Regions from separate parts of the Streptomyces sp. NBC_00019 genome, predicted to be linked through region 2. Evidence: riboswitches for the same ligand, from Rfam matches in the RefSeq annotation. Region 2 holds a riboswitch; each other region holds the start of a gene.
What was found. Region 2 has a riboswitch for cobalamin ahead of OHU89_RS16285 (prenyltransferase/squalene oxidase repeat-containing protein). Riboswitches for the same ligand answer to the same signal wherever they lie in the genome.
Positions count from the first base shown of each region.

Region 1: linked by a shared signal. The riboswitch ahead of metE (5-methyltetrahydropteroyltriglutamate--homocysteine S-methyltransferase) and the one ahead of OHU89_RS16285 (prenyltransferase/squalene oxidase repeat-containing protein) in region 2 are both predicted to bind cobalamin.
Region 3: linked by a shared signal. The riboswitch ahead of OHU89_RS13100 (cobalamin biosynthesis protein) and the one ahead of OHU89_RS16285 (prenyltransferase/squalene oxidase repeat-containing protein) in region 2 are both predicted to bind cobalamin.
Region 4: linked by a shared signal. The riboswitch ahead of OHU89_RS06715 (CbtB-domain containing protein) and the one ahead of OHU89_RS16285 (prenyltransferase/squalene oxidase repeat-containing protein) in region 2 are both predicted to bind cobalamin.

Region 1 covers NZ_CP108302.1:9,528,688-9,535,706, forward strand. Annotated here, with positions in the region: gene OHU89_RS44240 (hydrolase) at 1-847, shown strand, start outside; gene metE (5-methyltetrahydropteroyltriglutamate--homocysteine S-methyltransferase) at 931-3,243, opposite strand; cobalamin riboswitch at 3,401-3,623, opposite strand; gene OHU89_RS44250 (carbonic anhydrase) at 3,680-4,402, opposite strand; gene OHU89_RS44255 (DUF485 domain-containing protein) at 4,925-5,269, shown strand; gene OHU89_RS44260 (cation acetate symporter) at 5,263-6,861, shown strand; gene OHU89_RS44265 (YceI family protein) at 6,953-7,019, shown strand, end outside.
Region 2 covers NZ_CP108302.1:3,414,676-3,421,694, forward strand. Annotated here, with positions in the region: gene OHU89_RS16265 (MBL fold metallo-hydrolase) at 1-41, shown strand, start outside; gene OHU89_RS16270 (nuclear transport factor 2 family protein) at 84-539, shown strand; gene OHU89_RS16275 (ATP-binding protein) at 524-2,575, opposite strand; gene OHU89_RS16280 (phosphotransferase) at 2,682-3,326, opposite strand; cobalamin riboswitch at 3,374-3,508, shown strand; gene OHU89_RS16285 (prenyltransferase/squalene oxidase repeat-containing protein) at 3,626-4,858, shown strand; gene OHU89_RS16290 (SCO2322 family protein) at 4,855-5,508, shown strand; gene OHU89_RS16295 (energy-coupling factor transporter transmembrane component T) at 5,498-6,604, shown strand; gene OHU89_RS16300 (ABC transporter ATP-binding protein) at 6,601-7,019, shown strand, end outside.
Region 3 covers NZ_CP108302.1:2,724,023-2,731,041, forward strand. Annotated here, with positions in the region: gene OHU89_RS13070 (hypothetical protein) at 1-301, opposite strand, end outside; gene OHU89_RS13075 (alpha/beta hydrolase) at 471-1,598, opposite strand; gene OHU89_RS13080 (class II aldolase/adducin family protein) at 1,722-2,453, opposite strand; gene OHU89_RS13085 (lysozyme) at 2,650-3,399, shown strand; gene OHU89_RS13090 (anion permease) at 3,544-4,785, shown strand; gene OHU89_RS13095 (hypothetical protein) at 4,820-5,041, shown strand; cobalamin riboswitch at 5,173-5,315, shown strand; gene OHU89_RS13100 (cobalamin biosynthesis protein) at 5,415-6,356, shown strand; gene OHU89_RS13105 (cobyric acid synthase) at 6,353-7,019, shown strand, end outside.
Region 4 covers NZ_CP108302.1:1,366,668-1,373,686, forward strand. Annotated here, with positions in the region: gene OHU89_RS06705 (acyl-CoA dehydrogenase family protein) at 1-913, opposite strand, end outside; gene OHU89_RS06710 (CbtA family protein) at 1,055-1,816, opposite strand; gene OHU89_RS06715 (CbtB-domain containing protein) at 1,841-2,062, opposite strand; cobalamin riboswitch at 2,101-2,254, opposite strand; gene OHU89_RS06720 (histidine phosphatase family protein) at 2,350-2,916, shown strand; gene OHU89_RS06725 (ferredoxin) at 2,941-3,315, opposite strand; gene OHU89_RS06730 (DUF6479 family protein) at 3,422-3,787, shown strand; gene dhaK (dihydroxyacetone kinase subunit DhaK) at 3,898-4,890, shown strand; gene dhaL (dihydroxyacetone kinase subunit DhaL) at 4,938-5,537, shown strand; gene OHU89_RS06745 (PTS-dependent dihydroxyacetone kinase phosphotransferase subunit DhaM) at 5,530-5,940, shown strand; gene OHU89_RS06750 (glycoside hydrolase family 75 protein) at 5,943-6,644, opposite strand.

The DNA of each region.
Region 1 (7,019 bases), 6.1 Mb from region 2:
CGCCGGTCCGGCTGCCGCCGCCACCACGCACCGTGTCCTGTTCGACAACGCCCACGCCGAGACGGCCGGCAATGCCGACTGGATCGTCTCCACCAGCCAGCCCGACCCGACCGGTGAGGACTCCTCGCCCTCCGGCGAGACGGACTGGACGGGCGCGCTGTCCTCCTGGGGCGTGGCGCTTCAGCAGACCGGCGACTACAGCCTGAAGACGCTCCCGTCGGGCGGCAGCCTCACCTACGGTGGGTCCGGCGCTCAGGATCTCGCGAACTTCGACACGCTGGTCCTGCCGGAGCCCAACACGCTGTTCACGACCGCCGAGAAGACGGCGATCATGAACTTCGTGAAGAACGGCGGCGGCCTGTTCATGATCTCCGACCACACCGGCGCCGACCGCAACAACGACGGCGAGGACGCGGTCGAGATCCTCAACGACCTGATGACCAACAACAGTGTCGACTCCACCGACCCGTTCGGTTTCTCCGTCGACTCGCTCAGCATCGGCTCGGACTACCCGTCGGCCATCAGCGACAGCTCGAATCCGGTGCTGCACGGCTCGTTCGGCACCGTCACCAAGAGCCTGATCGCCAGCGGTACGACGGCCACCCTCAAGCCCGCGGACAACTCGGCCGTCAAGGGACTTCTCTACCGCACCGGATACTCCGGCAACACCGGAGCCTTCTTCGCCACCAGCACCTTCGGCAGCGGAAAGATCGCCTTCTGGGGCGACAGCTCACCCATCGACGACGGCACCGGCCAGTCCGGCAACACGCTCTACGACGGCTGGAACGACACCGGCGCCACCAACGCGGCGCTCGCGCTGAACGCCACCGAGTGGCTGTCCTCGTGACGCCGACCCGCTGAGCCCACACAAGGGGGATGGCGGGTGCGGTCCCGGAATCCGTCCCGCGGCCGCACCCGCCATCGACTCACTCAGGACACGTCGCCCCGGACCTCACGTGCCGCCGCCACCAGGTTCTCCAGCGACGCACGCACCTCGGGCCAGTCACGGGTCTTCAGACCGCAGTCGGGGTTCGCCCACAGCCGTTCGGCCGGCAGGGCCTCAAGTCCCTTGCGGAGCAGGGCCGCGGCCTCCGCCGCACTCGGCACCCGAGGCGAATGGATGTCGTACACCCCCGGCCCCGCCTCGCGTGGATAGCCGTGCGCGGCCAGCTCACCGGCCACCTGCATGTGCGAGCGGGCCGCCTCCAGACTGATGACATCGGCGTCGAGGTCGTCGATCGCCCCGACGATGTCACCGAACTCCGCGTAGCACATATGGGTGTGGATCTGTGTCTCGGACCGTACGCCCGCCGTGGTGAGCCGGAACGCCTCGGTGGCCCAGGTCAGATAGGTCGGCCGGTCGGCGGCCCGCAGTGGCAGGGTCTCGCGCAACGCCGGCTCGTCGACCTGGATGACCGAAGTGCCGGACGACTCGAGGTCGTTCACCTCGTCGCGCAGGGCGAGGGCGACCTGGCGGGCGGTCTCGTCGAGGGGCTGGTCGTCGCGGACGAACGACCAGGCGAGCATGGTGACCGGACCGGTGAGCATGCCCTTGACCGGGCGGTCGGTGAGGGATTGGGCGTACGCCGTCCAGCGCACCGTCATGGGTTCGGGGCGCGAGATGTCGCCGGCGAGGATCGGTGGCCGGACGTACCGGGTGCCGTAGGACTGGACCCAGCCGTGCCGGGTGGCGAGGTAGCCGGTGAGCTGTTCGGCGAAGTACTGGACCATGTCGTTGCGTTCGGGCTCGCCGTGCACGAGGACGTCGATGCCGGTCTTCTCCTGGAAGGAGATCACCTCGCGGATCTCTGCCTCGATGCGCTGGTCGTACGCCGCCGTGTCGATGCGTCCGGCCTTCAAGTCGGCGCGTGCCGTGCGCAGTTCGCCGGTCTGGGGGAAGGAGCCGATGGTCGTCGTGGGCAGCGGCGGGAGCTTCAGGTGGGCGCGCTGGGCCAGGACACGCTCGGCGTACGGGCGTGAGCGGCGGGCGTCGGCATCGGTGACGGCGGCCGTCCGGGTGCGCACGGCGTCGTCGTGGGTGATGGGGGAGGCCGCGCGGGAGGCCAGGTCCGCGCGGTTCGCGGCGAGTTCGGCGGCGATGGTGTCGGTGCCGCGGGCCAAGCCGTGTGCCAGGGTGACGATCTCGGACGTCTTCTGCCGGGCGAAGGCGAGCCAGCGGGCGATCTGCGGGGCGATGTCGCGTTCGGCCGTGACGTCGAGCGGGACGTGGAGCAGGGAGCAGGAAGCCGCCACGTCGACCCGGTCGGCGAGGCCGAGCAGGGTGCCCAGCGTGGACAGTGACTTCTCCAGATCGTTGATCCAGATGTTGCGCCCGTCGACCACCCCGGCCACCAGCCGCTTGCCCGGCAGTCCGCCCACGGCGGCGAGGTCGTCGAGGTTGGCGGCGGCCGGGCCGGTGAAGTCCAGGGCGAGCCCGTCGACGGGTGCCTTGGCCAGCACGGGCAGGGCCTGTCCGAGGCGGTCGAAGTACGAGGCCACGAGCAGCTTCGGCCGGTCGGCCGGAGCGGCGAGTTCACGGTAGGCGCGGGCGGCGGCGTTGAGTTCCGCCGGGGTGCGGTCCTGGACGAGCGCGGGCTCGTCCAGCTGTACCCACGCGGCGCCGGCGGCCCGTAGATCCGACAGGACGTCGGCGTACACGGGCAGCAGCCGGTCCAGCAGCGTCAGCGGGTCGAAGTCGGCGGAGACTCCGGGGGCGGGCTTGGCCAGCAGCAGATAGGTGACCGGGCCGACCAGGACCGGCCGGGCGGCCAGACCGAGCGCGAGGGCTTCCCGTACCTCGGCGACCTGCTTCGAGGCATCCGCGGCGAAGACGGTGTCCGGCCCCAACTCGGGGACTAGGTAGTGGTAGTTGGTGTCGAACCACTTCGTCATCTCCAGCGGCGCGGTGTCCCGGCCGCCGCGGGCCATGGCGAAGTAGCCGTCCAGTGCGTCCGCCGCGACGGCGTCGCGGTGGCGGGTGGGGATGGCGCCGACCATGACGGTGGTGTCCAGGACGTGGTCGTAGTACGAGAAGGTGCCGGTCGGCACCTCGTGGAGGCCGGCGTCGGCCAGCTCTCGCCAGTTCGAACGGCGCAGGTCGGTGGCGGTCCGGTGGAGCGCGTCGGCGGTGACGCGGCCCTTCCAGTAGCCCTCGATCGCCTTTTTCAGGTCCCGGTTCGGGCCTTGGCGCGGGTAGCCGTACACGGTGGCGTGCGCTGCCGCGGCTGCGGACTCGGTGGTCACGGAACTCTCCTTCGCGAGCTGTTCTCGTAGCACGACCCCGGCGACGGGGGAGAACGCGAAGGGCATACGGCACTCCGGGCGATGGCACGAAAAGCCGTGCCCGCCTTGAGTGTTCGCCGACCCGCCCACGAGGTCACCGGGATCTCCGTGTACGAGTCGGTCGTACACGGGCAGTGGCAGGTCTTCGGACTCGCGGGCACACCTCGTGACGTACGAGGCACCTAGTGGCCGTCGCTTCCCAGACCCGCTTGCCGGGTCCAGTGCGTGTGACGGCGGTCGTTCCCGCTCACCGCTGCGGGGCAGTCCCGGATTCCCACCGGGTTCCCTCTTACGACGCGCCTGCCTGGCGGACAGGGCGAACCAGCTGCGTGCTCAGCCTATACACGAAGACGGGGGCGCCGCCGGTGAGTTCACCGGCGGCGCCCCCGTCTCCGATTCAGGAGATGCGGTGCACGAGCTGGGTCGTGAGCTCGTACCGGGCCCCTACGACGGCCAGTTCACCGGCGGCCACCTTCGCGGCGAGGTCGGGCTCCTCGGCGATGCGGGAGCGGACGGCCCGGACGTTGGCGTCGATGGTCGCGTCGACGCGGGCGTCGCCGTCCTTGGTGCGGTCTATGTTCGGTCGTATCTGGTCGGCCAGGTACTGGATGTGGGCCGGCAGCTGCGCACCGGAGATGTCGGTCTCGACGGCGGCCTTCACGGCGCCGCAGGACTGGTGCCCCAGGACCAGCACCAGCGGTATGTCGAGTTCGAGGACTCCGTACGCGACACTGCCGAGCACGGCCTCGTCCAGCACCTCACCGCCGCTGCGCACCGTCATCAGATCGCCGAGGCCCTGGTCGAAGACGAGCTCCGGGGGCACCCGGGAGTCGATGCACCCGAGAACGAGGGCGAAGGGATGCTGACCCGTCGCCAGGGCCTGACGGACGGCGGGTGATTCGTCGGGGTGCCGCTCGCGGTAGGTGCGCCAGCGCAGATTGCCCGCCGCCAGTTCCCGCAGCGCCTGGTCGGGAGTGCCGGGTCGAGGACGCGTGCCGGGGGTGGCCGAGGCGGGGGTCGCGCCGAGCGTGAGGCCGGCGCCGAGAGCCGCGGCACCGGTGAGCCCGGCGCGCAGGAGTGCGCGGCGCCCGGCTCTGTGGGGAGTGTCTTGAGAGTTCACGGCGACGAACGTATGACCGAGTCCGGCACCGGTCCGTCGCGTTGCCAAACCATGGCGAAGCGCGGGGAAAGCGTGACGTGATCTTGGGTGGATCTTGGTCTTCCCTGGTGCCGTCCTTGGTGCGGCGGCCTCGGCAACTGCCTTGCTGTGCGCTGCATTTGAGACAACCTGGCTCGAGAGAAGGTTCAGACCTGATCCCTGGAGAGCCCTTTCCGCAGGCTGCGCGGGAGTCGTCGCGGACGCCGGAGCGTGTGAATGAGTCAGGGCGGGAATCGGCCTTGTTCGTCCCGTTGATAGTTCAACGTGGGCGCTGCGAGAATCCCCGTCCCGACCCCGTTGTGGCAATTCGCATCACGCGAATTTCTGATTCACAAATCCCCCACGAAGTCCGCACAGAGCGTGGCTCTGGCCTGCCTCCGCGCAAAGCAGCGAAGAAGGTGCATTGTGTCACGGCACTCCATGCCGTTCGGCGCGCCGCCGCCGTACTCCGAAACCCCCCACGAATCCACGGAGCGGTCATCGGTGGCGCACGATCCCGCCTACCGGACACTCCGCCGCGCCCACCGGCAGTTCGGAGTGCGGGCCACGGCCGGCGCCGTCGGCGGATTCCTGATGTACGTCCTGCTGTCCAGCTTCGTTCCCGCACTGATGAACCGCACCCTCGGCGGCCAGCTCACCCTGGGACTTACCCTGGGGCTCGGGCAGTTCGTGCTGATGGGCGTCATCGTGTGGCGCTACCTCGTGCACCACCGCACCCACGTCACACCCGTCGTCCGAGGTCTGCGCAGACTCGCCCGCCACCAGGAGGCCGCAGCGCGGGCGCGAGTGGGCGCCGCTCCCCGTGAGGGGGACCACCGCCGATGGTGACGACCGGCGCCGCGGTCGTGGACCGCTTCAGCCTGCAACTGACGCTCGTGCTCTTCCTGTCCGTGGTCGTGGTCACCCTCTTCACCGCGTTGCTGACCGCACCGCAGGGCGACGAGATCAGCGAGTTCTACCTCGGCAACCGCATGATGTCGCCGCTGCGCAACGGGCTGGCCATGTGCGGCGACTACCTGTCGGCCGCGACCCTGCTGGGCAGCACCGGGCTGGTCGCCCTGACCGGCTACGACGGACTGCTGTATCTGTGCGGCACCGCCGTCGCCTGGATGATGGTCCTGCTGCTCATCGCCGAACCCCTGCGCAACGCCGGCAGGTTCACCCTGGGCGACACCCTGGCGTACCGCCTGCCCCGCATGCAGCGACCGGTACGCCTCGCCCTGGCCGTCTGCACCCTCGCCATCGCCACCCTCTATCTGGTCGCCCAACTCGTCGGCAGCGTCGCGCTGCTGACCCAGTTCACCGGCGAGCCCAGCGCCACCACCCGCACCCTGTGCGTGGTCGTCATCGGCACCATCGTCATCGTGTACGCCGCCATCGGCGGCATGCCCGGCGCCACGTTCATCCAGGTCGTCAAGGCCGTGATGCTGATCTGCGGGGTCACCGTGACCGCCGTGATGGTGCTGCATCGCTTCGACTGGAACTTCGACGCCCTGCTGGCCGCCGCCGCGGACAACAGCGGTCAGGGCCAACGGTTCCTCGAACCCGGGCTGCGCTACGGCGGCAGCACCACCAGCAAACTGGACTTCTTCAGCCTCCAGTTGGCCATCGTGCTCGGCCTCGCCGCGCTTCCGCACGTGATGATGCGGCTCCTCGCCCCGAAGCAGGTCAGCGTTCTGCGCTCCTCGGTGGTGTGGGCCATGGGCCTGGTCAGCCTCGTCTGTCTGGCCGCGGGCATCCTCGGCCTGGGCGCCACCGCCATCGTGGGGCGCGACACCATCGCGCAGACCGACCGCAAGGGCGACGCAGCCGTCCTGCTGCTGGCCCAGGACCTCGGCGGCGGCATCCTGACCGCCCTGCTGTCCTGTCTGGCCTTCGTCACCCTCCTCGCCGTCGCCGCGGGCCTCACCCTGGCCGCGGCCTCCTCCCTCGCCCACGACCTCTACGGCGAGGTGATCCGCAAGGGCCGGGCGAAGGAGACCGAGGAACTGGCCGTGGCCCGTCTCGCGGCGGCCGTCATCGGTGTCCTCGGCATGCTGCTCGCGCTGATCTCCTGGGGCGCGAACACGGCGACACTGGCGTTCCTCGCCTTCGCGATCGCCGCCTCGGCCCTCTTGCCGACACTCGTCTACACCCTGTTCTGGCGGCGGTTCACGGCTCAGGGCGCCCTGCTCAGCCTCTGCGGCGGGCTGTTGAGCTCCGTCCTGCTCGTGGTCTTCTCGCCGGTGGTTTCCTCCACTCCCTCCTCGCTCTACCCGTCCGCCGATTTCGCCCTGTTTCCCCTGCAGAATCCCGGCATTGTCTCCATTCCGGCCGGATTCCTCCTCGGTTGGCTGGGCTCGGTGTTGAGCAGTCCGCAATCGCCCGAAAGCTACGAGGACTTCGAGGTCCGCACCCTCGTCGGAGCGGACCAGGAGTGAACTCGACGATGGCATGGGGAATTTGTGGAGCTTTTGTTCATCGTTGATCAGGGCTTGCGGCGACAACTCCCGTACAGTAACTAGGTGAATCATGAAATTGTTCAGCCGTGACACTTCGTTCCGCCGCACGGAGCGCACCGTCACGCCCCAGCCCCCCA
Region 2 (7,019 bases):
CCGTGGCCGGGAGTGAGCCGGTGACCTACGTCGCGGTGTGAATCGGGTCGCGGGTCATGATCCGCCCCTGGTACCACTGGTCCATGGACCCTCTGGAGCAACTCCTCGCCGAGCGCGCCTGCGAGCGGCTCATCCTCGACTTCGTCCGCCGGCTCGACATCGGGGACCCGGGCTCCGTGGCCGAGCTGTTCACCGAGGACGGCAGCTGGGAGTGGCCCTCGCCGGGCGACGGGCGGCGGTTCGACGGGCGCGAGGCGCTGCGGGAGTACTTCGGGTCCCGGCCCGAGGACCGGTTGTCGCGGCGGGTGATGTCCAACGTCCTGGTCACGGTGGCCTCCCCGGACACGGCGACGGCGACCTCGTACTTCACCACGTACCGGGTCGACGGGTTCCACGGCGGGATCGTGCCGCCGGGGGCGCCGGTCCAGGTCGGGCACTACGAGGACACGTTCCGGCGTTCGGACGGCGGGAGTTGGCTACTGGCGTCACGGGCGTTGCATCTGCCGTTCGGGGGGCCGACGCCTCAGCTGAGCGCGTAGTCGAGGCCTTCGTCGTACGGCATCGCCATGCCCTGCGCGTACGCCTCCTCGTAGGCCTGGTCGCCGAGGCGGTCGCGGAGGAGGCGTTCACGGGCCTCGCGGGCGGCGATGAGGTGGGGCGAGTTCACCTGGGCGCGCCCGACGCGTTCCCAGAGGCGCCGGCTGATGCCCTCCAGGCCGGCGGCGCGTCGGCTGTCGCCGCCCGCGACCACGGCGGCGACCAGCCAGTCGAAGGTGAGGGCCGTGCCCACGGTGTTGTGCGTCAGCCGGCTACCGACCACCCCGGCCCGGGCGTTGGCCTGTGCCGTCTCGACATCCCCGCGCGCCAAGTCGGTCTGGGCGATGAGACCGTCGATGACGGGCCTCCCCCACTGCTCTCCACACCGAACGCTGTCCGCACGGGCCTGCTCGGCCACCTCGCGCGCCTCGTCGATCGCGCCGTTCAGCAAGTGCGCGAAGCACAGCGCGATACGGACCTGGAGCTGTGCCGACCCCTGCCAGTCCGCCCCGAGCGGCAGACGAGGGGCGGCCGACAGCAGGTCGATCGCCTCGGCCGTGCGGCCGGTGAGGACCGCCGTGCTGCCGGTGACGTAGGCCGTGGCCGCGATCATGGTGAGATCGCCCTGCTCCCGCGCCGCGTCGGCGCAGCGCCTCGCCCACCGGCACGCGGGGTCCAGGTCGCCCTGGTTGATCGCCACCGCCGAGCGCGACCACAGTGCCCGCACGAGGTCCGCTCCGGGTTCATGCTCGGCGGCGAGCACCAGGTCGAGGCAGCGGGCGGCGTCGCGCATCATGCCGCAGTGCCGCCACAGGAACCCGATGGTTCCGGCCATCTCCAGCGCGGCGCGGCTGGCGGGTTCGTCCAGTGCGCGGTCCATGGCGGCCCGCAGGTTGGCGTGCTCGGCGAGGAGCCGCTCGCACCAGGCCACCTGACGGCTGGTGTTCCAGTCGGCGCACGCCTCCCGGGCGAACCGCCGGTAGTGGTCCCGGTGCCGCAGTCGTACGGCGTCCCCCTCGGCCAACTCCCGTAGCCAGTCGGCGCCGTACTCACGCACCGTGTCGAGGAGCCGAAAGCGGTCCAGGTCCGTCGGATGGCGCAGCACGATCGACTGCCGGACCAGGTGCATCAACACGTCCGCGACCCGGTCGGCCCGCAGCGGGCCGCCCGCGCAGACCCAGGTCGCGGCACCGACGGTGAACGTGTCCGCGAACACCGACAGCCGTGCCCACAGCAGGCGCTCCAGCGGGGCGCACAGCTCGTGGCTCCAGCCGATCGTGGTCCGCAGCGTCCAGTGGCGGGGCGGACCGTCCACACTCCGTTCGTCCCGGGTGAGCACGTCGAAGCGGGAGCGCAGCCGGTCGGAGAGCAGCTCATGGAGCTTGTCCAACGAGTACAGCGCCAGCCGGGCGACGGCCAGTTCGATGGCGAGCGGAATGCCGTCGAGGCTGCGGCAGATGTCGGCCACCTGCCGCCGTGCGGTGGCGTCGAGGACGAGGCCCGCGCGCTGGACGAACAGGGTCTCGGCGTCCGTCACCCGCAGCGGGTCGACCTCCAGCGTCCGCTCCCCCGGCAGGTCCAGCGGCTCACGGCTGGTGACGAGGATGTGCAGCCCGGCTGCGCCGGCGAGCAGGTCCGCCACCAGGGCCGCACAGTCCGTCAGCAGGTGCTCGCAGGTGTCGAGGATCAGCAGCAGCCGCTTGTCCGACATCCAGTCGCCGAGAGCTTCGGCCACCGACCCGGCCGACTGGTCGGACAGCCGCACCGCCTCCATGACCGCGAGCGGCACCTGGCCCGCCGCCCGCACCGGCGACAGCTCCACCAGCCACACCCCGTCGGGATACACCGCCCCCACCCGCTCCGCCGCCCGCAGCGCCAACCGCGTCTTGCCCACCCCTCCCACACCGACGAGGGTCACCAGGCGAGTGCCGCCACCGGGCTCCAACTTCTCCGCGAGCCAGCCGAGTTCGTCCTGCCGTCCGACGAAGCCGCGGGGATCGGGCGGCAGGTTCCCGAGGAGAGTCTTCTCGCTGGGCACGGGCAACAGTCTGACCGTGGCGCCCACGCGCCCACGCCGTCCGACCGAACCGGACGGCGTGATCACCTGAAGTGGCCGTGTCGCGCCACTTCACGAACGAACCCGATCAGATCAGTGACCGGATCAAGTCCTCCGCCTCCCCGAGGAGTTCGACCTCCCGTCGGCTCATCGTCGGATTGACCGCCCGCCGGCGCCGCGCCTCCGCCAGTCCGTCGTCGGTCAGGGACGACGCATCGGCGAGCAGCGCGGCCAGCATCGCGCGCGCCGGTTCGGCGAACGTCTCGTCCCCCACAGCGACTTGGGCGAGGATCACCGCCGACATGCCCCAGTCCAGCCCGGGATCGCCCTCCTCGGCGTTGGCCCAGTCGATGACGTAGGGCCCGGCGGGGGTGAGCATGACGTTGTCCGGGTGCAGGTCGAGGTGGACGACACGGCCGGGCAGGGCGTGCAACTGCCGTAGGAGACGGGCCAGTACGACCCCGGCCTCCCGCGCGTCGATCCGTCCGGCGGCGAAGGCCCCCAGCATCGTCGGCCCGTGCAGCCGCTCCATCACCAGCTCGGTGGACGAGCAGTCCTCGACGCGCACCCGCGGCACCGGATACCCGTGCCCGCGCACCCGCTCCATGACGGCCGCCTCGACGAGCGCGTCGCCGTAGGCGTCCCGAGCCCGCCGCAGCACCCACGCCTCGTCGATCTCGTACACGTCCGAGGCCCGCCCCGAGCCGATCAGTCTCCCCGTGATGATCCCCATGCCGGGAACCTACCGGGCCCACAGCCACCCCTCAGGGGCTTTGCTACGGGCCGGTAGAGTGGCCGGGTCGTCATCACACCCGTACGGGGGGAAGCCGGTGCAATTCCGGCGCTGACCCGCAACCGTGAGCCGTCTCCTGCCGGGGGGCGGCGAGCCGGATCGCCCCGTGTCGGTACTTGTGACCGGCTCACGGGCACCGGCAACCGGCCGGTGCGCGGCACCGTCGAGGTATACGGAGCCGAGCCGCCGGGATGTCCCGTGCTGCCTGGCTCCCTTGCAGGGAGAGGCACCCGCCGATCATGAACGTCCGCCGCAGCGCCGCGGTCCTGGCCGCCACCGCAGTGATCGGGACGGCCGCACCGGCCGTCGCCGCGAGTCCTTCTCCGTCGCCGTCGGTGGTGATACCGGAGGGGTTGTACGGGGATGGGGATCCGACGTACGACGGGGTGTGGCGGCAGTCGCTCGCCCTGCTCGCGCAGGACACGGTGGGTGTCGTACCCACCGCCGGGGCGGTGGACTGGCTGACCGGCCAGCAGTGCGCGAACGGCGCCTTCGCCCCCTTCCGCGCCGACACCGCCAAGGCCTGTGCCCCGGGGCTCCTGGTCGACACCAACAGCACGGCCGCCGCCGTCCAGGCCCTGGCCGCGCTCGGCGGGCACGACACCGCGACGGGCAAGGCGGTCACCTGGTTGAAGTCGGTGCAGAACAAGGACGGCGGCTGGGGCTACACCCCGGGCGGGGCCAGCGACGCGAACTCCACGTCCGTGGTCATCGGCGCGCTCACGGCGGCCGGCGAGAAGCCTGCCGCTGTCGTGAAGGACGGCAAGTCCCCCTACGACGCCCTGCTGACGTTCGCCCTGCCCTGCACCGGGGACGGCGAGGGCGCCTTCGCCTACCAGCCGGACAAGAAGGGCAAGCTCGCGGCCAACGCGGACGCGACGGCGGCGGCCGTGGTGGGCGCGCTGGGCAAGGGACTGGCCGGGGCGCCCGAGAAGCCCACCGGCACCGACCTGACCTGCAAGGACGCCACCGACCCGGAGCAGGGCGCGGAGAACGGTGCCGCCTACCTCGTCAAGGCCCTGGCCAAGGACGGGCACCTCACATCGGCGCTGCCCGGCTCCGAGGACCAGCCCGACTACGGCAACACCGCCGATGCGGTCCTCGCCCTCGCGACCGTCGGACAGGGTGACAAGGCGGCCGACAGCGTGCGCTGGCTGGAGGCCAACTTCGAGCAGTGGGCCCAGCAGAGCGGTCCGGCCGCGTACGCGCAGCTGATCCTCGCCGCCGAGGCGGACGCCTTCGACGCACGGGACTTCGGCGGCCAGGACCTGGTGAAGCTGCTCAACGCGACCGGCCCCGCGCCCGAGAAGGTGCCCTCCGCCGCCGAGAGCGCGTCCCCGGGGGCGGACGACCAGGCGGCCGAGAAGGACGACGAGGGCGTCAGCGTCTGGTGGATCGTCGGGGTCGGTCTCGTCGGCGGCATCGGTGTCGGTTTCCTGATCAGCGGCCGCAAGAAGAAGCAGCAGCCGTGATCCGCCGAGCCCTCGCACCGCTGCTGGCCGCGCTGGTCCTCCTGACCGGCGCGACCCAGGCCGCCCACGCCGCCGGCTACCGCTACTGGTCCTTCTGGGACCGCACCGGTACCACCTGGACCTACGCCACCCAGGGCCCCGCCACCGCCGTCCCCGCCGACGGCGACGTGCAGGGGTTCCGATTCGCCGTCAGTGAGGACTCCGCGGACGCGACGAAGCCCCGTGGCACCGCGTCCTTCGCGACGATCTGCGCGAAGACCCCGGCGGCGGAGGGCAGGAAGCGGGTGGCGCTGGTCATCGACTTCGGTACGGCACAGGACGCGCCCTCCGGCGAGACCCCGCCCGCGACCCGCACGGCCTGCGCGGTGGTGTCGCAGGACGCGACGACGGCGGAGGCGCTGGCGACGGTGGCGAAGCCCTTGCGGTACGGCACGAACGCGCTGCTGTGCGCCATCACCGGGTATCCGGAGACGGGGTGCGGGGAGCAGGTGACGGGAGGGAAGAAGCCGACGTCCACGCAGAGGACGTCCGCGCAGAAGAAGGACTCCGCCAGCGGCCCCTCGGTGGGTCTGTTCGCGGGGGCGGCCGCCGTGGCGGCCCTGGGCGCGGCAGCGGTGTGGCAGGCGAGGCGGCGCGGGAATGCGCGCTGACCTTGCGCGGCTGCGGAACCTGCACCCCGCCGCCTGGTGGCTCTGGGCCCTCTCCCTCGGTGTCGCGGCCACCCGCACCACCAACCCCCTCCTGCACGCCCTCCTCATAGCCACGTCCGCCTACGTCGTGGTGACCTGTCGCCCCGACGCCCCCTGGTCCCGCTCCTACTCCGCCTTCGTCAAGCTCGCCCTCGCCGTCCTCCTCATCCGCCTCGTCTTCGCCGTCACCCTCGGCTCCCCCCTCCCCGGCACCCATGTGATCGTCACCCTCCCCGAACTCCCCCTCCCCGACTGGGCGCAGGGCATCCGGCTCGGCGGCAAGGTCACCGGCGAGACACTCCTCTTCGCGTTCTACGACGGGCTGAAGCTGGCCACCCTCCTCATCTGCGTGGGCGCGGCGAACGCCCTCGCCAACCCCAGCCGGCTCCTCAAGTCCCTGCCGGGCGCCCTCTACGAGATCGGCGTGGCGGTCGTCGTCGCCCTCACCTTCGCGCCTCACTTCATCGCCGACGTCCAGCGCGTGCGCGCCGCCCGCCGTCTGCGCGGCCGTCCGGACATGGGCATCCGGGGCCTGCTGCACGTGGGACTCCCGGTCCTGGAGGGCGCCCTCGAGCGCTCCGTCGCCCTCGCCGCCGCGATGGACGCGCGCGGGTACGGCCGTACCGCCGACGTCCCGCCCCGTGTCCGCCGTACGACGACCGCGCTCACCCTCGGCGGTCTGCTCGGCATCTGCGCGGGAACGTACGGCCTGCTCACCGCCGAAGGCGGCACGTACGGCATGCCCGTGCTCCTCGGCGGAGCGACCGCCGCCCTCGCGGGGCTGCGCCTCGGCGGGCGGCGCACCCCGCGCACCCGCTACCGCCCGGACCGCTGGAACGCGCGCGCGTTGCTCGTCGCCGGTTCCGGCGCGGTGGCGGCGGTGGCGCTGGTCCTCGCGGCCTCGACGGACCCCGCCCTGCACCCCGGCGTGATCCCGCCGGTCGCCCCCACCCTGCCCCTCTGGCCCGCGGCGGCGATCCTCGTCGGACTGCTCCCGGCCTTCATCGCCCCGAACGTCCCCCACGTCCCCCACGTCCCCCACAAGGAGCCATCGTGATCCGCTTCAAGGATGTCTCCGTGACGTACGACGGGGCGGCCGAACCGACCGTCCGGGGCGTGGACTTCGAGGTTCCCGAGGGTGAACTCGTCCTGCTCGTGGGGCCGTCCGGCACCGGTAAGTCGACCGTCCTCAACTCCGTCTGCGGTCTCGTCCCGCACTTCACCGGCGGCACCCTGCGCGGCCGCGTCACGGTGGCCGGCCGTGACACCCGTACGCACAAGCCGCGTGAACTCGCCGACGTGGTGGGGACGGTGGGCCAGGACCCGCTGTCCCACTTCGTGACGGACGCGGTCGAGGACGAACTCGCCTACGGCATGGAGTCGTTGGGCCTCGCACCGGACGTGATGCGCCGCCGTGTGGAGGAGACCCTGGACCTCCTGGGTCTGACCGACCTCCGCGACCGTCCCATCAG
Region 3 (7,019 bases), 690 kb from region 2:
TGCTCAGGCCCAGAGAGGCCGCGGCCCGTTCGGCGCTGGCGTCGGACAGGGCGGCCTTGCCGTCGTGCTGCCCGGCGTCCCGGCCGGGGCCCAGGGCGGCGTCGGCCCAGTGGGCGACGCGGGCGGCGCCGGCCAGTAGGGAGCGCGCCATTCTGGCCAGCTCGGCCTGGGCCGGGGTGCCCTCCGGGGGGCGGGGTGCAGGGCGGCGCGAGGGCCGCTGGGTCATCGCTCGGGGGGCGGCGGCCAGGGGTCGCGGTCGGACGAGTCGAAGCCTGGAGTCGCGCGGGATACGGGACGTCACGGGTGCAGTCTTCCGGTTGACGGTCCGAAAACCCAAACGGAATGTAACGGCGGGCTACGGGGATGGCCAACGCAGGGGTCCCGGCGGGCGGCCGGGGAACGGAAACTGGCCAGTGGTACGCCCTTAAACGGAACCGGTGGATGTGTCTGCCGGGTGCCGTCGGCGGCCGTTACATCAGCGGGGTCAGAAAGCGGCGGAGCGCCTCTTCGTACCCCGCGGGGTCGGCGTTCCACATGGCTCCGTGCGGAGCGTGCCGAACGGTGTGGAGGGCGATCAGGTTGGGGCGGGCGGCGGCGAGACGGCGCGAGAGGGTCCAGGGGGCGATCGTGTCGTCGGGGCCGTGGACGATCAGGGTGGGCACCTTGAGGAGGTCCGGGTCGGCGCCCTCGGCGGCGGCGTCGGAGTGCAGTCCGGTGCGGCCCTGGGCGGCGCGGACGGCGAGCGGCAGCAGGGCGCCGGGGGTGCGGCGGGCGCTGGCGAGGGCGCGCAGGGTCGTCTGCCAGCTGAGGACCGGGGAGTCCAGGATCAGCCCGGAGACGCGGTCGCGGACCCCGGAGTGGGCGGCGGCGCGCAGCGCCATGGTGGCGCCGGTGGACCAGCCGTGCAGGACGACCTTCTTGGCGCCGTGGCGGACGGCATAGCGGATCGCCGCGTCCAGGTCGCGCCACTCGGTCTCGCCGAGGTGGTTGAGGCCGTCCGGTGGGCGGGGCGCGCCGAGGTCGCCGCGGTAGGCGAGGGCGAGCACCGGGAAGCGGCGGCTCGTGAGGAACTCCATGACGTTCAGGGAGAGTTCACGGGTGGTGCCGAGGCCGTGCACGGAGATGACCCACGTACTCCGTATGCCGGGGACGAACCAGGCGGGCAGGGTGCCGAGTTCGCCCGGGATCTCGACGTCCTCGTGGTCGAGGCCCAGGGCGGATCCGGGGTCGCCGGTGTGGGTGTTCGGGGTGAACCACACCTTGTCGCCGGGTCGCAGGGTGCCGTGTGTGACACGCTCCAGGCGGCGTACGACGGTGTCGGCGGAGTGGGACGCGGTGCCGAGGACGGGGCCGACGACCGCGTGGGTGGTGTCGCCGCAGAGGCCGTAGGTGCCGGGGCGCAGGGCGGACAGGTCCCGGGTGAGCGCGACCTGGCCGACGGCCGTGGCGTGCACGGTGAGCCGGGGTTCGTTGGGCAGGGGACGGCCCGGGGGCGCCTTCAGCGCGGCGTCGCTGGCGAGTCGTCCGGCGGCGACGCTCGCGGCTCCGGCGGCCAGGGCCATGGTGACGGCTGCGGCCGTCGCTTTGACAGTGCGCACCCGTCCAGTGTCCTGGCGGACCCGGTCACGGGCCAGTGGGAGGGCGATTCGGAGTGACGCGGGACAGTTCGCCACCGCCGGGCCCGGTCCTTGCCCGGACGGCCGGGCGCCCACGGACCCGCGTCACCTGCGCTGCCCGTACCCCCGTAGCCGCTCCCCCGCCTCCGCCACCTGTTCCTGCGACAGCAGGGCCGGGGTCAGACCCGGCACGGAGGACGCCGTCAGCCACAGGCGGCACATCCACTCGAGCTGGGCGGTGCGGTCGTAGGCCTGGTCGAGGGTGGTGCCGTAGGCGATCGTGCCGTGGTTGCGCAGGAGGCAGCCGGTGCGGTCGGCGAGGGCGTGGAGCATGTTCTCGGCCAACTCCTGGGTGCCGTACGTCGCATACGGGGCAACCCGGACGGCGCCGCCGAGCGCGCCGGACATGTAGTGGATCGCCGGGAGCTCCGGGACGAGCGTCGAGACGGCCGTCGCGTGGACGGCGTGGGTGTGGACGACGGCGCCGGCGTCGGTGGTGCGGTAGATCGCGAGGTGCATGGGGAGTTCGCTCGTCGGGACGAGCGAGCCCAGGACCCGGCGGCCGTCGAGGTCGACGCCGGTCACGTCGTCCGGTGTCAGCCGGTCGTACGGCACTCCCGAGGGCGTGACCAGCACGGTGTCGCCGACGCGTACGGAGACGTTGCCGGAGGTGCCGACGACGAGTCCCTCGGAGACGGTGCGGCGGGCGGTCGCGACCAGTTCCTCCCAGGCGGGCACCTCCTCTGCGCGCACACTCCGCTTCCACGGCTCCGGCACATCCCGTGCGCCTTCTCCGGCACCCCGTCCGTCCCGCTGGTCGCGTCGCTGCTCAGCCATGCCGCGATCCTGTCAGGTGGGGCCGCCGAACGCGGCCGGGCGGGGGCACTTTAGGGCGGAGGCCAGGCGTCCGGAAGGTCGCAAATGCGGACACTTCCCCCTCGGCTGCGGCTTGGCCGTAGAGCGCCGGACATGCGCGGATCTTCCAGTAATCTCTGCCTGTTTTGTCGTGCACGCCGCCATTCCGGGGGGAAATATGGCCCGTGATCGCAAACCTTCCCGTCACCGCGGCCGCGTCCTTGCCGCGTCCGTGGCAGCGCTCACCCTCGCGGGGACCGCGCTGGCCGAGTTTCCGGCTTCGGCGGCCGGTAAACCCAAGGGGCACGACGTCTCTTCGCATCAGAAGAACGTCGACTGGCAGAAGGCGAAGTCCAAGGGGGCGAAGTTCGTCTACGTCAAGGCGACCGAGTCCCACACCTACCGCAACCCGCACTTCAACCAGCAGTACAACGGCGCGCGCAACGCGGGCCTGATCCGCGGGGCCTACCACTTCGCCCTGCCGAACAAGTCGTCGGGCAAGGCACAGGCGGCGCACTTCGTACGCAACGGCGGCGGCTGGAGCGCGGACGGCTGGACGCTGCCGCCGGCGCTCGACATCGAGTACAACCCGTACGACAGCAAGCACAAGTGCTACGGCCTGAAGAAGGCCAGGATGGTCAGCTGGATCAAGTCCTTCAGCAACGAGGTGAAGCGGCTGACCGGGCGCCGCCCGGTGATCTACACGACCGCCCACTGGTGGAACACCTGCACCGGCGGCAGCGGCGCCTTCGCCTCGAACCACGCGCTGTGGGTGGCCCGCTACAACTCGGCGGACGCCGGGGCGCTGCCGACCGGATGGGGGTACTGGACCATCTGGCAGTACGACAACAGCGGCAGCCTGCCGGGTGATCAGAATCTCTTCAACGGGTCCCTGGCACAGCTGAAGAAGTTCGCCCGGGGCTCGTAACCGTGCGGCGGTTGGGCCGCGCTGGAGGATCGGAGGGGAATCCCTCGGTTCCAGACACCGTGCGGCCCGCCTCAGTTCATCTTCCGTTCACCCTGGTTACCTACGTTCGACCAGCCAATGACGCTCGAACGATTGCCTGGGTAAATGGAAAACTTCTCGCTGATCCTCGCGATTGTGGTAGTAACCGCACTTGCGTTCGATTTCACGAACGGTTTTCACGACACCGCCAACGCGATGGCCACGACCATCTCGACCGGTGCACTCAAGCCCAAGGTCGCGGTGGCCATGTCCGCCGTGCTGAACCTTGTGGGCGCATTTCTCTCCGTGGAGGTCGCCAACACGATCTCCAAGGGTCTCGTCGACGAGAGCGGCATACGTCCCGAGGTCATCTTCGCCGCCCTGGTCGGCGCGATCCTCTGGAACCTGCTGACCTGGCTGGTCGGGCTCCCCTCCAGCTCCTCGCACGCCCTCATGGGCGGTCTGATCGGCGCCACCATCGCCTCGGCGGGCATGGGCGCGGTCCACGGTGACGTCCTGATCACCAAGGTCCTGATCCCGGCGATCGCGGCGCCCATCGTCGCGGGCCTCGCCGCGATGCTCGCGACCCGCCTCTCCTACTCCATGAGCAAGAAGGCCGACGGCAGGGCCGCCGCGAAGGGCTTCCGCGCCGGCCAGATCGCCTCGGCGGGCCTGGTCTCGCTGGCCCACGGCACGAACGACGCGCAGAAGACGATGGGCATCATCACCCTCGCCCTGGTCGCCGGCGGCGCCGTCGCTCCCGACTCCGACCCGCCCACCTGGGTCATCCTCTCCGCGGGTCTCGCCATCGCGCTCGGCACCTACCTCGGCGGCTGGCGCATCATCCGCACGATGGGCAAGGGCCTGACCGACCTCCAGCCGCAGCAGGGCTTCGCCGCCCAGACCAGCGCGGCCACGGTCATCCTGGCCTCCTCGCACCTCGGTTTCTCCCTCTCCACCACGCACTCGGTCTCGGGTGCGGTGATGGGCGCGGGCCTCGGCCGCAAGGGCGGCGTCGTCCGCTGGTCCACGGCGACGCGGATGTTCGTGGCGTGGGGCCTGACCCTGCCGGCCGCGGCCCTGGTGGGCGCACTGGCGGAGTGGGTCACCGGCCTCGGCGACTGGGGCACGGCGGTCGTGGCGGTCTTCCTCATCGCCTCCAGCGCGGCGATCTGGAAGCTCTCGCGACGCGAGGTCATCGACCACACGAACGTCAACGACAGCGACGAGGAGCCAGCCGGCGTGGTGACGACGGCGATCGCCGCGGTCACCCCTCCCCCGGCGGGCACGGTGACCGAGGACCTCACGGCCACGATCCCGGCCCCGACCGCAGCCCCGGAGCCCGCCGCTCCGCCGGCCGCCGTCTGAGCCCGCCGCACCCAGGAACGAAGGAATCACCGACATGAAGATCGACTGGGAAGCGCTGGGCTCCGTCTTCGGCGTCAGCCTCGTGGTCACCGTGGCCCTCGTGGCCCTGTTCACCCTCGGCATCATGGGCCTCTCCCGCCAGGAACGGGCCACCGCACAGGGCGGATCCGCGGCTCTCGCGGTCACCGGCGCGTACGCCTGCTTCGCGGCCTGCGCGGCGGCGGTGACGTACGGGATCTATCTGATCGTCGCCTGACGCGACGAGCGAACACCCCGTGGGGTGCGGGACGGTTCTCCGTCCCGCACCCCACGTTTTTGTCACGTCCGCAACCCCCCGTATGTGGGCCTCAGCACACTCTCCCGTCCCAGGTCAACGGCAAGTTGACGGCCCTTCCGGGCCCATGGTGGACTGCCGGAGCCATGTACGACGGCAGAAGAGGAAGCCGGTGGAAGTCCGGCGCGGTCCCGCCACTGTCACCGGGGTAGGTAGCCCCGGGAGCCAGGAACTCTCGTCGTCGGTCTCGTCGAACCAGGGCGTGGACACCCTGAGTGAGGACATATCGCCATGCTCGCCTGCCGTTTGAGATACCGCACCAGGTCACTGCCCGACGCCACGGCCGGCTGAGCCGATGCGTGCCGATCGCGTCTTCGCGTACGGCGCCGCCACCGGACTTCTCGGTGACCTGCTGCTCGGTGATCCACGCCGGGGGCATCCGGTCGCCGTGTTCGGGCGGGCCGCGGGTGCCGTGGAGCGGGTGTTGTGGCGGGACCACCGGGGTTGGGGGGCCTTGCACACCGCGGTGTGCGCCGGGGGCGCCGTCGTGCTCGGTGCCGTGGCGCAGAAAGCCGTACGTCCCTCCCCCGTCGCCTCCGTCGCGCTGACCGGTATCGCCACCTGGGCCGTCGTGGGCGGCACCTCGCTCGTGCGCGAGGCACGAACCATCGGGCGTGCCCTGGAAGTCGGGGACGTCGAGGCGGCGCGGGAGCGGCTCCCTCATCTGTGCGGGCGGGATCCGCAGGCCCTGGACGCCGACGGGATCGCCCGGGCCGTGGTCGAGTCCGTTGCCGAGAACACCTCCGACGCCGTCGTGGGGGCCCTGGTGTGGGGAGCCGTCGGTGGCGTGCCCGGGCTGCTCGGGTTCCGCGCCGTCAACACCCTTGACGCCATGGTCGGGCACAAGTCGCCGCGTCATCGGCGGTACGGCTGGGCCTCGGCCCGGCTCGACGACGTCGCCGGGTGGCCGGGGGCCCGGCTGACCGCCGTACTGGCCGCTGTCGCCGGGAGCGATCCGCGGGGGGCCGTACGAGCCTGGCGTGCCGACGCCGGCGAGCATCCGAGCCCCAACGCCGGGCCCGTGGAGGCCTCGTTCGCCGGGGCCCTGGGCGTGCGGCTCGGCGGGACCTTGTCGTATGCGGGGCGCGTCGAGCACCGGCCCGTGCTGAACCAGGAGGGGCGTTCCGTGGAGGTCCACGACATCGAGCGGGCCGTACGGCTGTCCCGTCGCGTCGGTCTGCTCGCGCTCGGCGTCAGTGTCGCCGCGCGGGTCGCTCTCAAGGCGCGTGCCTCATGACCGGCGGTGGGCTTCTCGTCGCCGGTACCACCTCCGACGCGGGCAAGAGTGTCGTCACCGCCGGAATCTGCCGGTGGCTGGTACGGCAGGGGGTCAAGGTCGCGCCCTTCAAGGCGCAGAACATGTCCCTCAATTCGTTCGTGACCCGCGAGGGTGCCGAGATCGGGCGGGCTCAGGCCATGCAGGCCCAGGCCTGCCGCGTCGAGCCGACCGCGCTCATGAATCCCGTGCTGCTGAAGCCGGGTGGTGAGCAGAGCAGTCAGGTCGTACTGCTCGGCAAGCCCGTCGGTGAGCTCAGTGCGCGCGGGTATCACGGGGGACGCCAGCAGCAGTTGCTCGGCACCGTGCTGGACTGTCTCGCCGAACTGCGGGGCACGTATGACGCGGTGATCTGCGAGGGGGCCGGCAGTCCCGCCGAGATCAATCTGCGGCGGACCGACATCGTCAACATGGGCATCGCCAGGAACGCCCAACTCCCTGTCCTCGTCGTCGGCGACATCGACCGCGGTGGCGTCTTCGCCTCCTTCTTCGGGACCGTCGCGTTGCTCTCGCCGCAGGACCAGGCCCTCGTCGCCGGGTTCCTCGTGAACAAGTTCCGCGGGGACGTCAGCCTCCTGGAGCCCGGGCTCGACATGCTCCACGGCCTCACCGGCCGGCACACGT
Region 4 (7,019 bases), 2.0 Mb from region 2:
CCGCGCTGACCATCTGCCAGTTGAGGAGCTTGAGGGCTTCCAGCCTGGTGTGGGTCCGGGCGAGAAGGCGGCGCACCCAGGGCAGGTCGACGACGCGGCGGCCGTCGGCGAGCTTGGTCTCCGTGGCCCAGCGCTGGACGTCGTGCAGGGCGCGGATCGCCATGGTGCCGTGGGCGGCGAGGGTGACGCGTTCGTGGTTGAGCTGGTTGGTGATCAGCCGCCAGCCCTGGTTCTCGGCGCCGACGCGGCGGGTGACGGGGACGCGGATGTCCTCGTAATAGCTGGCCGTGGTGTCGTGGCCGGCGAGGGTGTTGATGACGGTGAAGGAGTAACCGGGGTCGGTGGTCGGCACCAGCAGCATGCTGATGCCCTTGTGGGGCGGGGCGGCCGGGTCGGTACGGGTCGCGAGCCATACCCAGTCGGCGGTGTCGCCGTTGGTCGTCCAGATCTTCTGACCGTTGACGACATATTCGTCGCCGTCGCGCACCGCTCGGGTCTTCAGGGACGCCAGATCCGTGCCCGCGTCGGGCTCGCTGTAGCCGATCGCGAAGTCGATCTCGCCGGAGAGGATCTTGGGCAGGAAGTACGCCTTCTGCTCGTCCGTGCCGAACTGCATGATCGTCGGTCCGACGGTGTTCAGGGCCATGAGCGGCAGCGGCACCCCGGCCTGGGCGGCTTCGTCGAAGAAGATGAACTGCTCGATCGCGCTCAGCCCGCGTCCGCCGTACTCCTTGGGCCAGCCGACGCCGAGCCAGCCGTCCGCGCCGAGCCGCCGGATGATGTCGCGGTAGTAGCGCTTCTGCTCACGCCGGTCGCCGTGGCGGGCGAGCGAGTCCTCGGGGACCAGCTCGGCGAAGTAGGCGCGCAGTTCGGTGCGCAGCCGCTGCTGCTCGGGCGTGTATTCGAGATGCACGGCGCCTCCAGGCTCCCCGGGACCGGTCCTGTCGGCGCACACGGTAGAACGTGTTCCAGAAATTGGGAATGGCGAGGGCACACGAAAGGGCCCCCGGAGTACCGGGAGCCCTTTTCGTCGGTGCGGTGGCGCCTGAACCGCTCAGTGGGCCAGGGGAGTCGGCCGCGCGGCGGCGGCCTTCTCCGTAGCCGTCCTGGGCGCCAGCAGCCGCTCCGCCAGCAGCCCGAAGACCAGCCCGAAGGAGGTCCACAGGGTCACCTGGACGGCGAGGGCGGCGAGCCGGTACTGCCACAGGAGGCCCGCCGGGAAGTGCTCCGGGACCTCGTTGAACGACGGCAGGAAGGCATACGCCAGACCGACCGCGAGGATGAAGAACGCGCCCGCCGCGAGGGTGGCGTTCCAGTTGCCCAGGCGCGGCGCGAGGCGCTTGCCCAGGATGACCGTACCGATCGCCAGCAGCACGCTGAGCACGATCATCAGGAAGAACAGCGCGGTGCGCTGGTTGAGGGTGTCGGGGTCGCCCACGGCCGGCGGGTTGGCCGGGTACTTCAGGAACGGGACGACGTAGACGCAGACCAGTCCGGCCGCAGCCAGGAGCAGCGCGCTCGCGCGCGGCCCGAAGCGACCGATCCGGCCCAGCGCGAAGCAGTACGCGAGCGCCGCGATGCCGCCGAAGGCGACCCCGTAGACGAGGACGCCGGTGGACAGGCCCGCGGTGGACTGCAGGGTGCGGCTGACGAGTTCCTCGCCGCCGTGCTCGTGGGCGTGGGCCTCCTCGAAGGCGATGGCCTGGTCGACGCGCGGTTCACCCAGGAAGTACGCGACGACGAGAGCGGCCAGGCCCGCGGCGAGGCCCGCGATCATGCCGCGGACCAGCAGGTTTCTGACAGTTGCGGAGTTCATGCGCAGGGGGCTTCCTCGTCGCTGTCAGTGGCAGGGGAAGCCGAGCAGGTGGCGGGCGTCGTGCACCCACTCATGGACCCCCTCACCGGAGATGAGGGAGGTGGCGCCCTGTTCGGCGCCGACGAAGTAGAGCAGGACCAGCATCAGCACGCCGAAGAAGACCGCCCAGGGGGCGATGGCGCCGATCGGCAGTTTTGCGGGTACCGCGGTGGAACCGGTGGTCGGCGGGGCGACGGACTGCGCCATGGCAGGTACCTCCTGGGGGAACTCGCGTCCCATGTCAGTGGTGCACAGGACGACGGGGCGGGTCTGACTCACCCGGCCCGCACCCGAAGGGCGTTCCCGGCATACAGTGGCGCGACCGTGCCGGAATCCCACCGGCTTCCACCGAACCGTCGTCGATATCGACGAGAAGGTACCGCGTGGGAGAGGTGCGGCCAAGAGCGCACGGGAGCACCCCGAGCGCCCGCCCAGGGCCGTTCGGCCCGTCAAGTACCGATCTTGGAGGGGCTGTTGAGCGGGGGAACGGGCGTATGACGAGCCGAGTGACGTTGATCTCACCGGCGATCACCAAGGCGCTCCGGGAAGCCAGATTCGATGACGGCTGCGCTCTCGACGCGTCCGGCCGCCGCCTCGCCCAGGCCGCCGCGGGCTCGCTCCCGGGGGCGGAACGGGTCGCCTGCTCCCCCACCGTGCGCTGCCGCGAGACGGCCGCCGCGCTCGGACTCGACGCCACGGACGCCGTGTTGCTGGCGGCTCTGGACGCCGGACGGTGGCGCGGCTCGACGTTGGCCGAGGTGAGCGCCGAGGAGCCGGAAGCTCTGGCGCGTTGGCTGTCCGACCCCGAGGCCGCGCCGCACGGCGGCGAATCGGTGCGCGCGGTGTGCGAAAGGGTCGGCTCGTGGCTGGACACGACGGCCCGACAGGAGGGGCGCACCGTCGCCGTGGCCGAGCCCGAGATCGTGCGCGCGGCGGTCGTCCGGGCGCTCGGCGCACCGGAGTCGGCGTTCTGGCGTACGGATGTCCCGCCGCTGACGGCGGTCGAGCTCAGCGGCAGGGCAGGGCGCTGGAACGTACGCCTGGGACACACCCTCGGCTGAGGCTGAGGCCGCGGCTGAACCTGGTCAGTGCAGTGTGACCATGAAGTCCGTGCAGGCCTGTGCGCACGTCCGGCAGGCCTTCGCGCCCTCTTCGCCGCCCGGCAGTCCTTCGAAGGCGTGCGCGGTCTCCAGGCACACGGTCCGGCACCACTCCAGTTGGACGCGGATGCCGTTCTCGTCCAAACGGTTCTGCTCGGACAGCAGCCGGCAGGTCGCGTCGCAGACCTCCGCGCACATGATGCCCTTGCGTCGTACGAGTTCCTGTTGCTCGGTCCCGTCCGGATCCACGAGGCTCGCCCGCAGCGCGCACGCCCGGGCGCACTCGGTGCACGCCTGCGCACACGCGAAGCGGTCCTCCAGGAATCGGAAGAGCTCCTGCTGCGTCGTCGTCGTTGTCACACCGCGCGGGTAGCCGCGGTGGATCGTGTCAAACCCGGTGTTCCCCAGGGGTCCGGCCGATTTTTCCGTTTTGGTTCATGCGGGACGCCAGGGGTACTCGCGTGCCATGACTACTGCATGGATGGACGTGGCCGCGGGCCGCGGCGCCCTCGGCGTCGGGCTGATCGTGGCGGGTGTCGTGGTCGTGACGTTGCTGATCGGTGCCTTCTGGCTGGGTGCCCGCCTACGGCGCCGCGAGCTCCCCCCGCCGACCCCCGAGGAGCAGCCACGGCTGCCGGAGGGCGGCCCCGTCCGCGAGGTCGTGGAGAACCGGGAACCCGACGAGGTGCCCCGAAGCGATCGCCGGATGACCCCGCACCAGTCGCCCGCGTTCGGCAATTCCCCCACCCGGACCGGCCCGGAGAAGGAACGGGCCCAGTGGAGCGAGGGCAGCGGCGGTTCCTTCGGCAGCGGCGGACCCGGCGGCCGCTGACCCCCGTACCGCACGCCGTACGACGCACCCGGGACCAGCCGCCCCCGTGACCCGCGCCTTCTGAACACCGATACTGCCAGGAGCAGCCTTTCGGTCACCAGGAGGTCCTCATGAAGATGTTGATCAACGTCCCGGAGAGCGTCGTCGCGGACGCCCTGCGAGGCCTGGCGGCCGCCCATCCAGAGCTCACCGTCGATGTCGAGAACCGCGTGATCGTACGGCGGGACGCCCCGGTGGCCGGCAAGGTCGGGCTGATCTCCGGCGGCGGCTCCGGGCACGAGCCGCTGCACGGTGGTTTCGTGGGCCCCGGCATGCTGTCGGCGGCGTGCCCCGGTGAGGTGTTCACGTCCCCGGTCCCGGACCAGATGGTGCGGGCGGCCGCCGCCGTGGACAGCGGGGCCGGCGTGCTGTTCATCGTGAAGAACTACACGGGTGACGTCCTCAACTTCGACATGGCCGCCGAACTCGCCGAGGACGAGGGCATCCAGGTCGCCAAGGTGCTGGTCAACGACGACGTGGCGGTCACCGACAGCCTGTACACGGCCGGCCGGCGCGGCACGGGCGCCACGCTGTTCGTGGAGAAGATCGCGGGCGCCGCGGCGGAGGAGGGCCAGCCGCTGGAGCGGGTGGAGTCGATCGCCCGTCAGGTCAACGAGAACTCCCGCAGCTTCGGCGTCGCGCTGAGCGCGTGCACCACGTACGCCAAGGGCAGCCCCACCTTCGACCTGCCCGACGGGGAGCTGGAGCTGGGCATCGGCATCCACGGCGAACCGGGCCGGGAGCGGCGGTCGATGATGACCTCGGGCGAGATCGCCGACTTCGCGGTGAACGCGATCCTGGAGGACATGAACCCGCGCAACCCCGTCCTGCTGCTGGTCAACGGCATGGGCGCGACCCCGCTGCTGGAGCTGTACGGGTTCAACGCCGAGGTGATGCGCGTGCTCACCGCCCGGGGCGTGGCCGTGGCCCGCACGCTGGTCGGCAACTACGTAACCTCCCTCGACATGGCGGGCGCCTCGGTCAGCCTGTGCCAGATCGACGAGGAACTGCTGCGACTGTGGGACGAGCCGGTGAGGACCGCGGGGCTGCGCTGGGGCATGTGAGCCCACGGCAACGGGCAGTCAACGTACCTACCACGCAAGGAGATCCAGTGCTCGACGCCGACTTCTTCCGCCGGTGGATGACAGCGACCGCCGCGTCCGTCGAACGTGAGGCGGAATGGCTGACGGACCTCGACTCGCCCATCGGGGACGCCGACCACGGCAGCAATCTGCTGCGGGGGTTCCGCGCCGTGACGGCGGTGCTGGAGAAGGAGACGCCGGATACGCCGGGTGCGGTGCTGACGCTCGCCGGACGGCAGCTCATCTCCACGGTCGGCGGGGCGTCCGGGCCGCTGTACGGCACGCTGCTGCGGCGGACCGGCAAGGCGCTCGGGGAGGACGCGGAGGTGAGTGCGGACCGGTTCGCCGAGGCGCTGCGGGCCGGGGTGGACGCGGTGATGGCGCTGGGGGGTGCCGCGCCCGGCGACAAGACCATGATCGACGCGTTGGTGCCGGCCGTGGACGCGCTCGGCGACGGCTTCGTCGCGGCACGGGCCGCCGCCGAGGAGGGCGCGCTGGCGACGACGCCGTTGCAGGCCCGCAAGGGGCGGGCGAGCTATCTCGGTGAGCGCAGCATCGGGCACCAGGATCCCGGGGCCACCTCGGCCTCTCTGCTGATCGCCGGGCTCGTGGAGGCCGACGGTGAGTGACGGCAAGCTCGTCGGGATCGTGCTGGTCTCGCACAGCGCGGACGTCGCCGCGTCGGTGGCGGAGCTCGCCAAGGGGCTGGCGGGCCGTGGTGTCGCGGTACCCGTCGCCCCGGCCGGCGGCACCGAGGGCGGCGAGCTGGGCACGAGCTCGGAGCTCATCGCCGCGGCCGCCGCCTCGGTGGACCGCGGTGCCGGGGTCGCTGTCCTGACCGATCTCGGCAGCGCGGTGCTCACCGTGAAGGCGCTGCTCGCCGAGGGCGACGAACTCCCGGACAACACCCGCCTGGTGGACGCTCCGTTCGTGGAGGGCGCGGTGGCGGCGGTGGTCACCGCGGCGACGGGCGCCGACCTGGCGGCGGTGGAGGCGGCGGCCGCGGAGGCGTACACCTACCGCAAGACCTGAGGTCAGCTGCCGCGCACGAAGAGGCGCGCCAGCCGCTCCCCCGTCGCGATGGCGGCGGCATGGTCCTCGATGGGTTTCACCTGCGAGTCCTTGAAGACGATGTAGGTGACCCCGGAGGCCGTGCCGCCGGCGCGCGGGTCGGGATCGATGCCGAGCGCCTCGGCGCTGGCGTAGGAGGCCTCGCCGATGATGTCGCGCGGACCCACGTCGCCGACCACCGCGTACTGCACCCGGTCCCGGTGGATGACGGCGGCGACCGAGCCGCCGCGGACGCCGCTCGCGCGGTAGTCCCAGAGGGTGCTCGGGGTGGGCACGACGATGTACGGGAGGCGTTCGGCGTTCAGCTGGCGGCCGTTGGACTGCTGGTAGGCGGTGGCGTCGGTGAAGGACGGGTCGGTACCGCGGTTGCAGCGCAGGCCCGGCTGTCCGTCGCAGTCGATGTCCATGTCCGCCTTCCAGAAGACGGCCTCCCGGGTGCCGCAGACGGGGATGGTGGCGGGCCGGCCGTCGTCGCTGCGGTAACGGCCGCGGGAGACCTGGGTGCAGTCACGCACCTTGGCCAGCAGGTCGGCGGCACGGACGTCGCCCTCGTGCCGAGCGGCCACCGGCTCCTGCCGGGCCGTCGGCTCGACAGGGGACGACATCGTCGGAGCGGCGAGCAGGGCGGCGCCTGCCGCGGCCAGCGTCAGTGACTGGACACGCACGATGAGGGACCCTCTCCTGGGGGACATTGACGGACACTCAGCCAAATCTGCTGCCGTTCCGATCGAGCGGCCACCGATAGGGGGCCGGACGGTGCACACCGATGGTCGGTGGCACATGCCCCCGAACTGCCGACAGGGGCCGGGCGCCTGAGCCCACGTCGGCTCCGGCCGCCCGGCCGCCCGCGTCCGGCACGGGAACAGCGACGACAGCGGCCCGCGCCAACGGCACGAACTCCCGATCCCTCAAGGGGAGTTCGACCGTGAGGAGCTTCAGCATACGTAACCGTTCCGTCCGGTCACCCACGACGGCCCTCTTGATGTTCTCCCACCGACGGCGCCATATTGGTCCGGACCAATACCGTCCCGGGGAGGCCG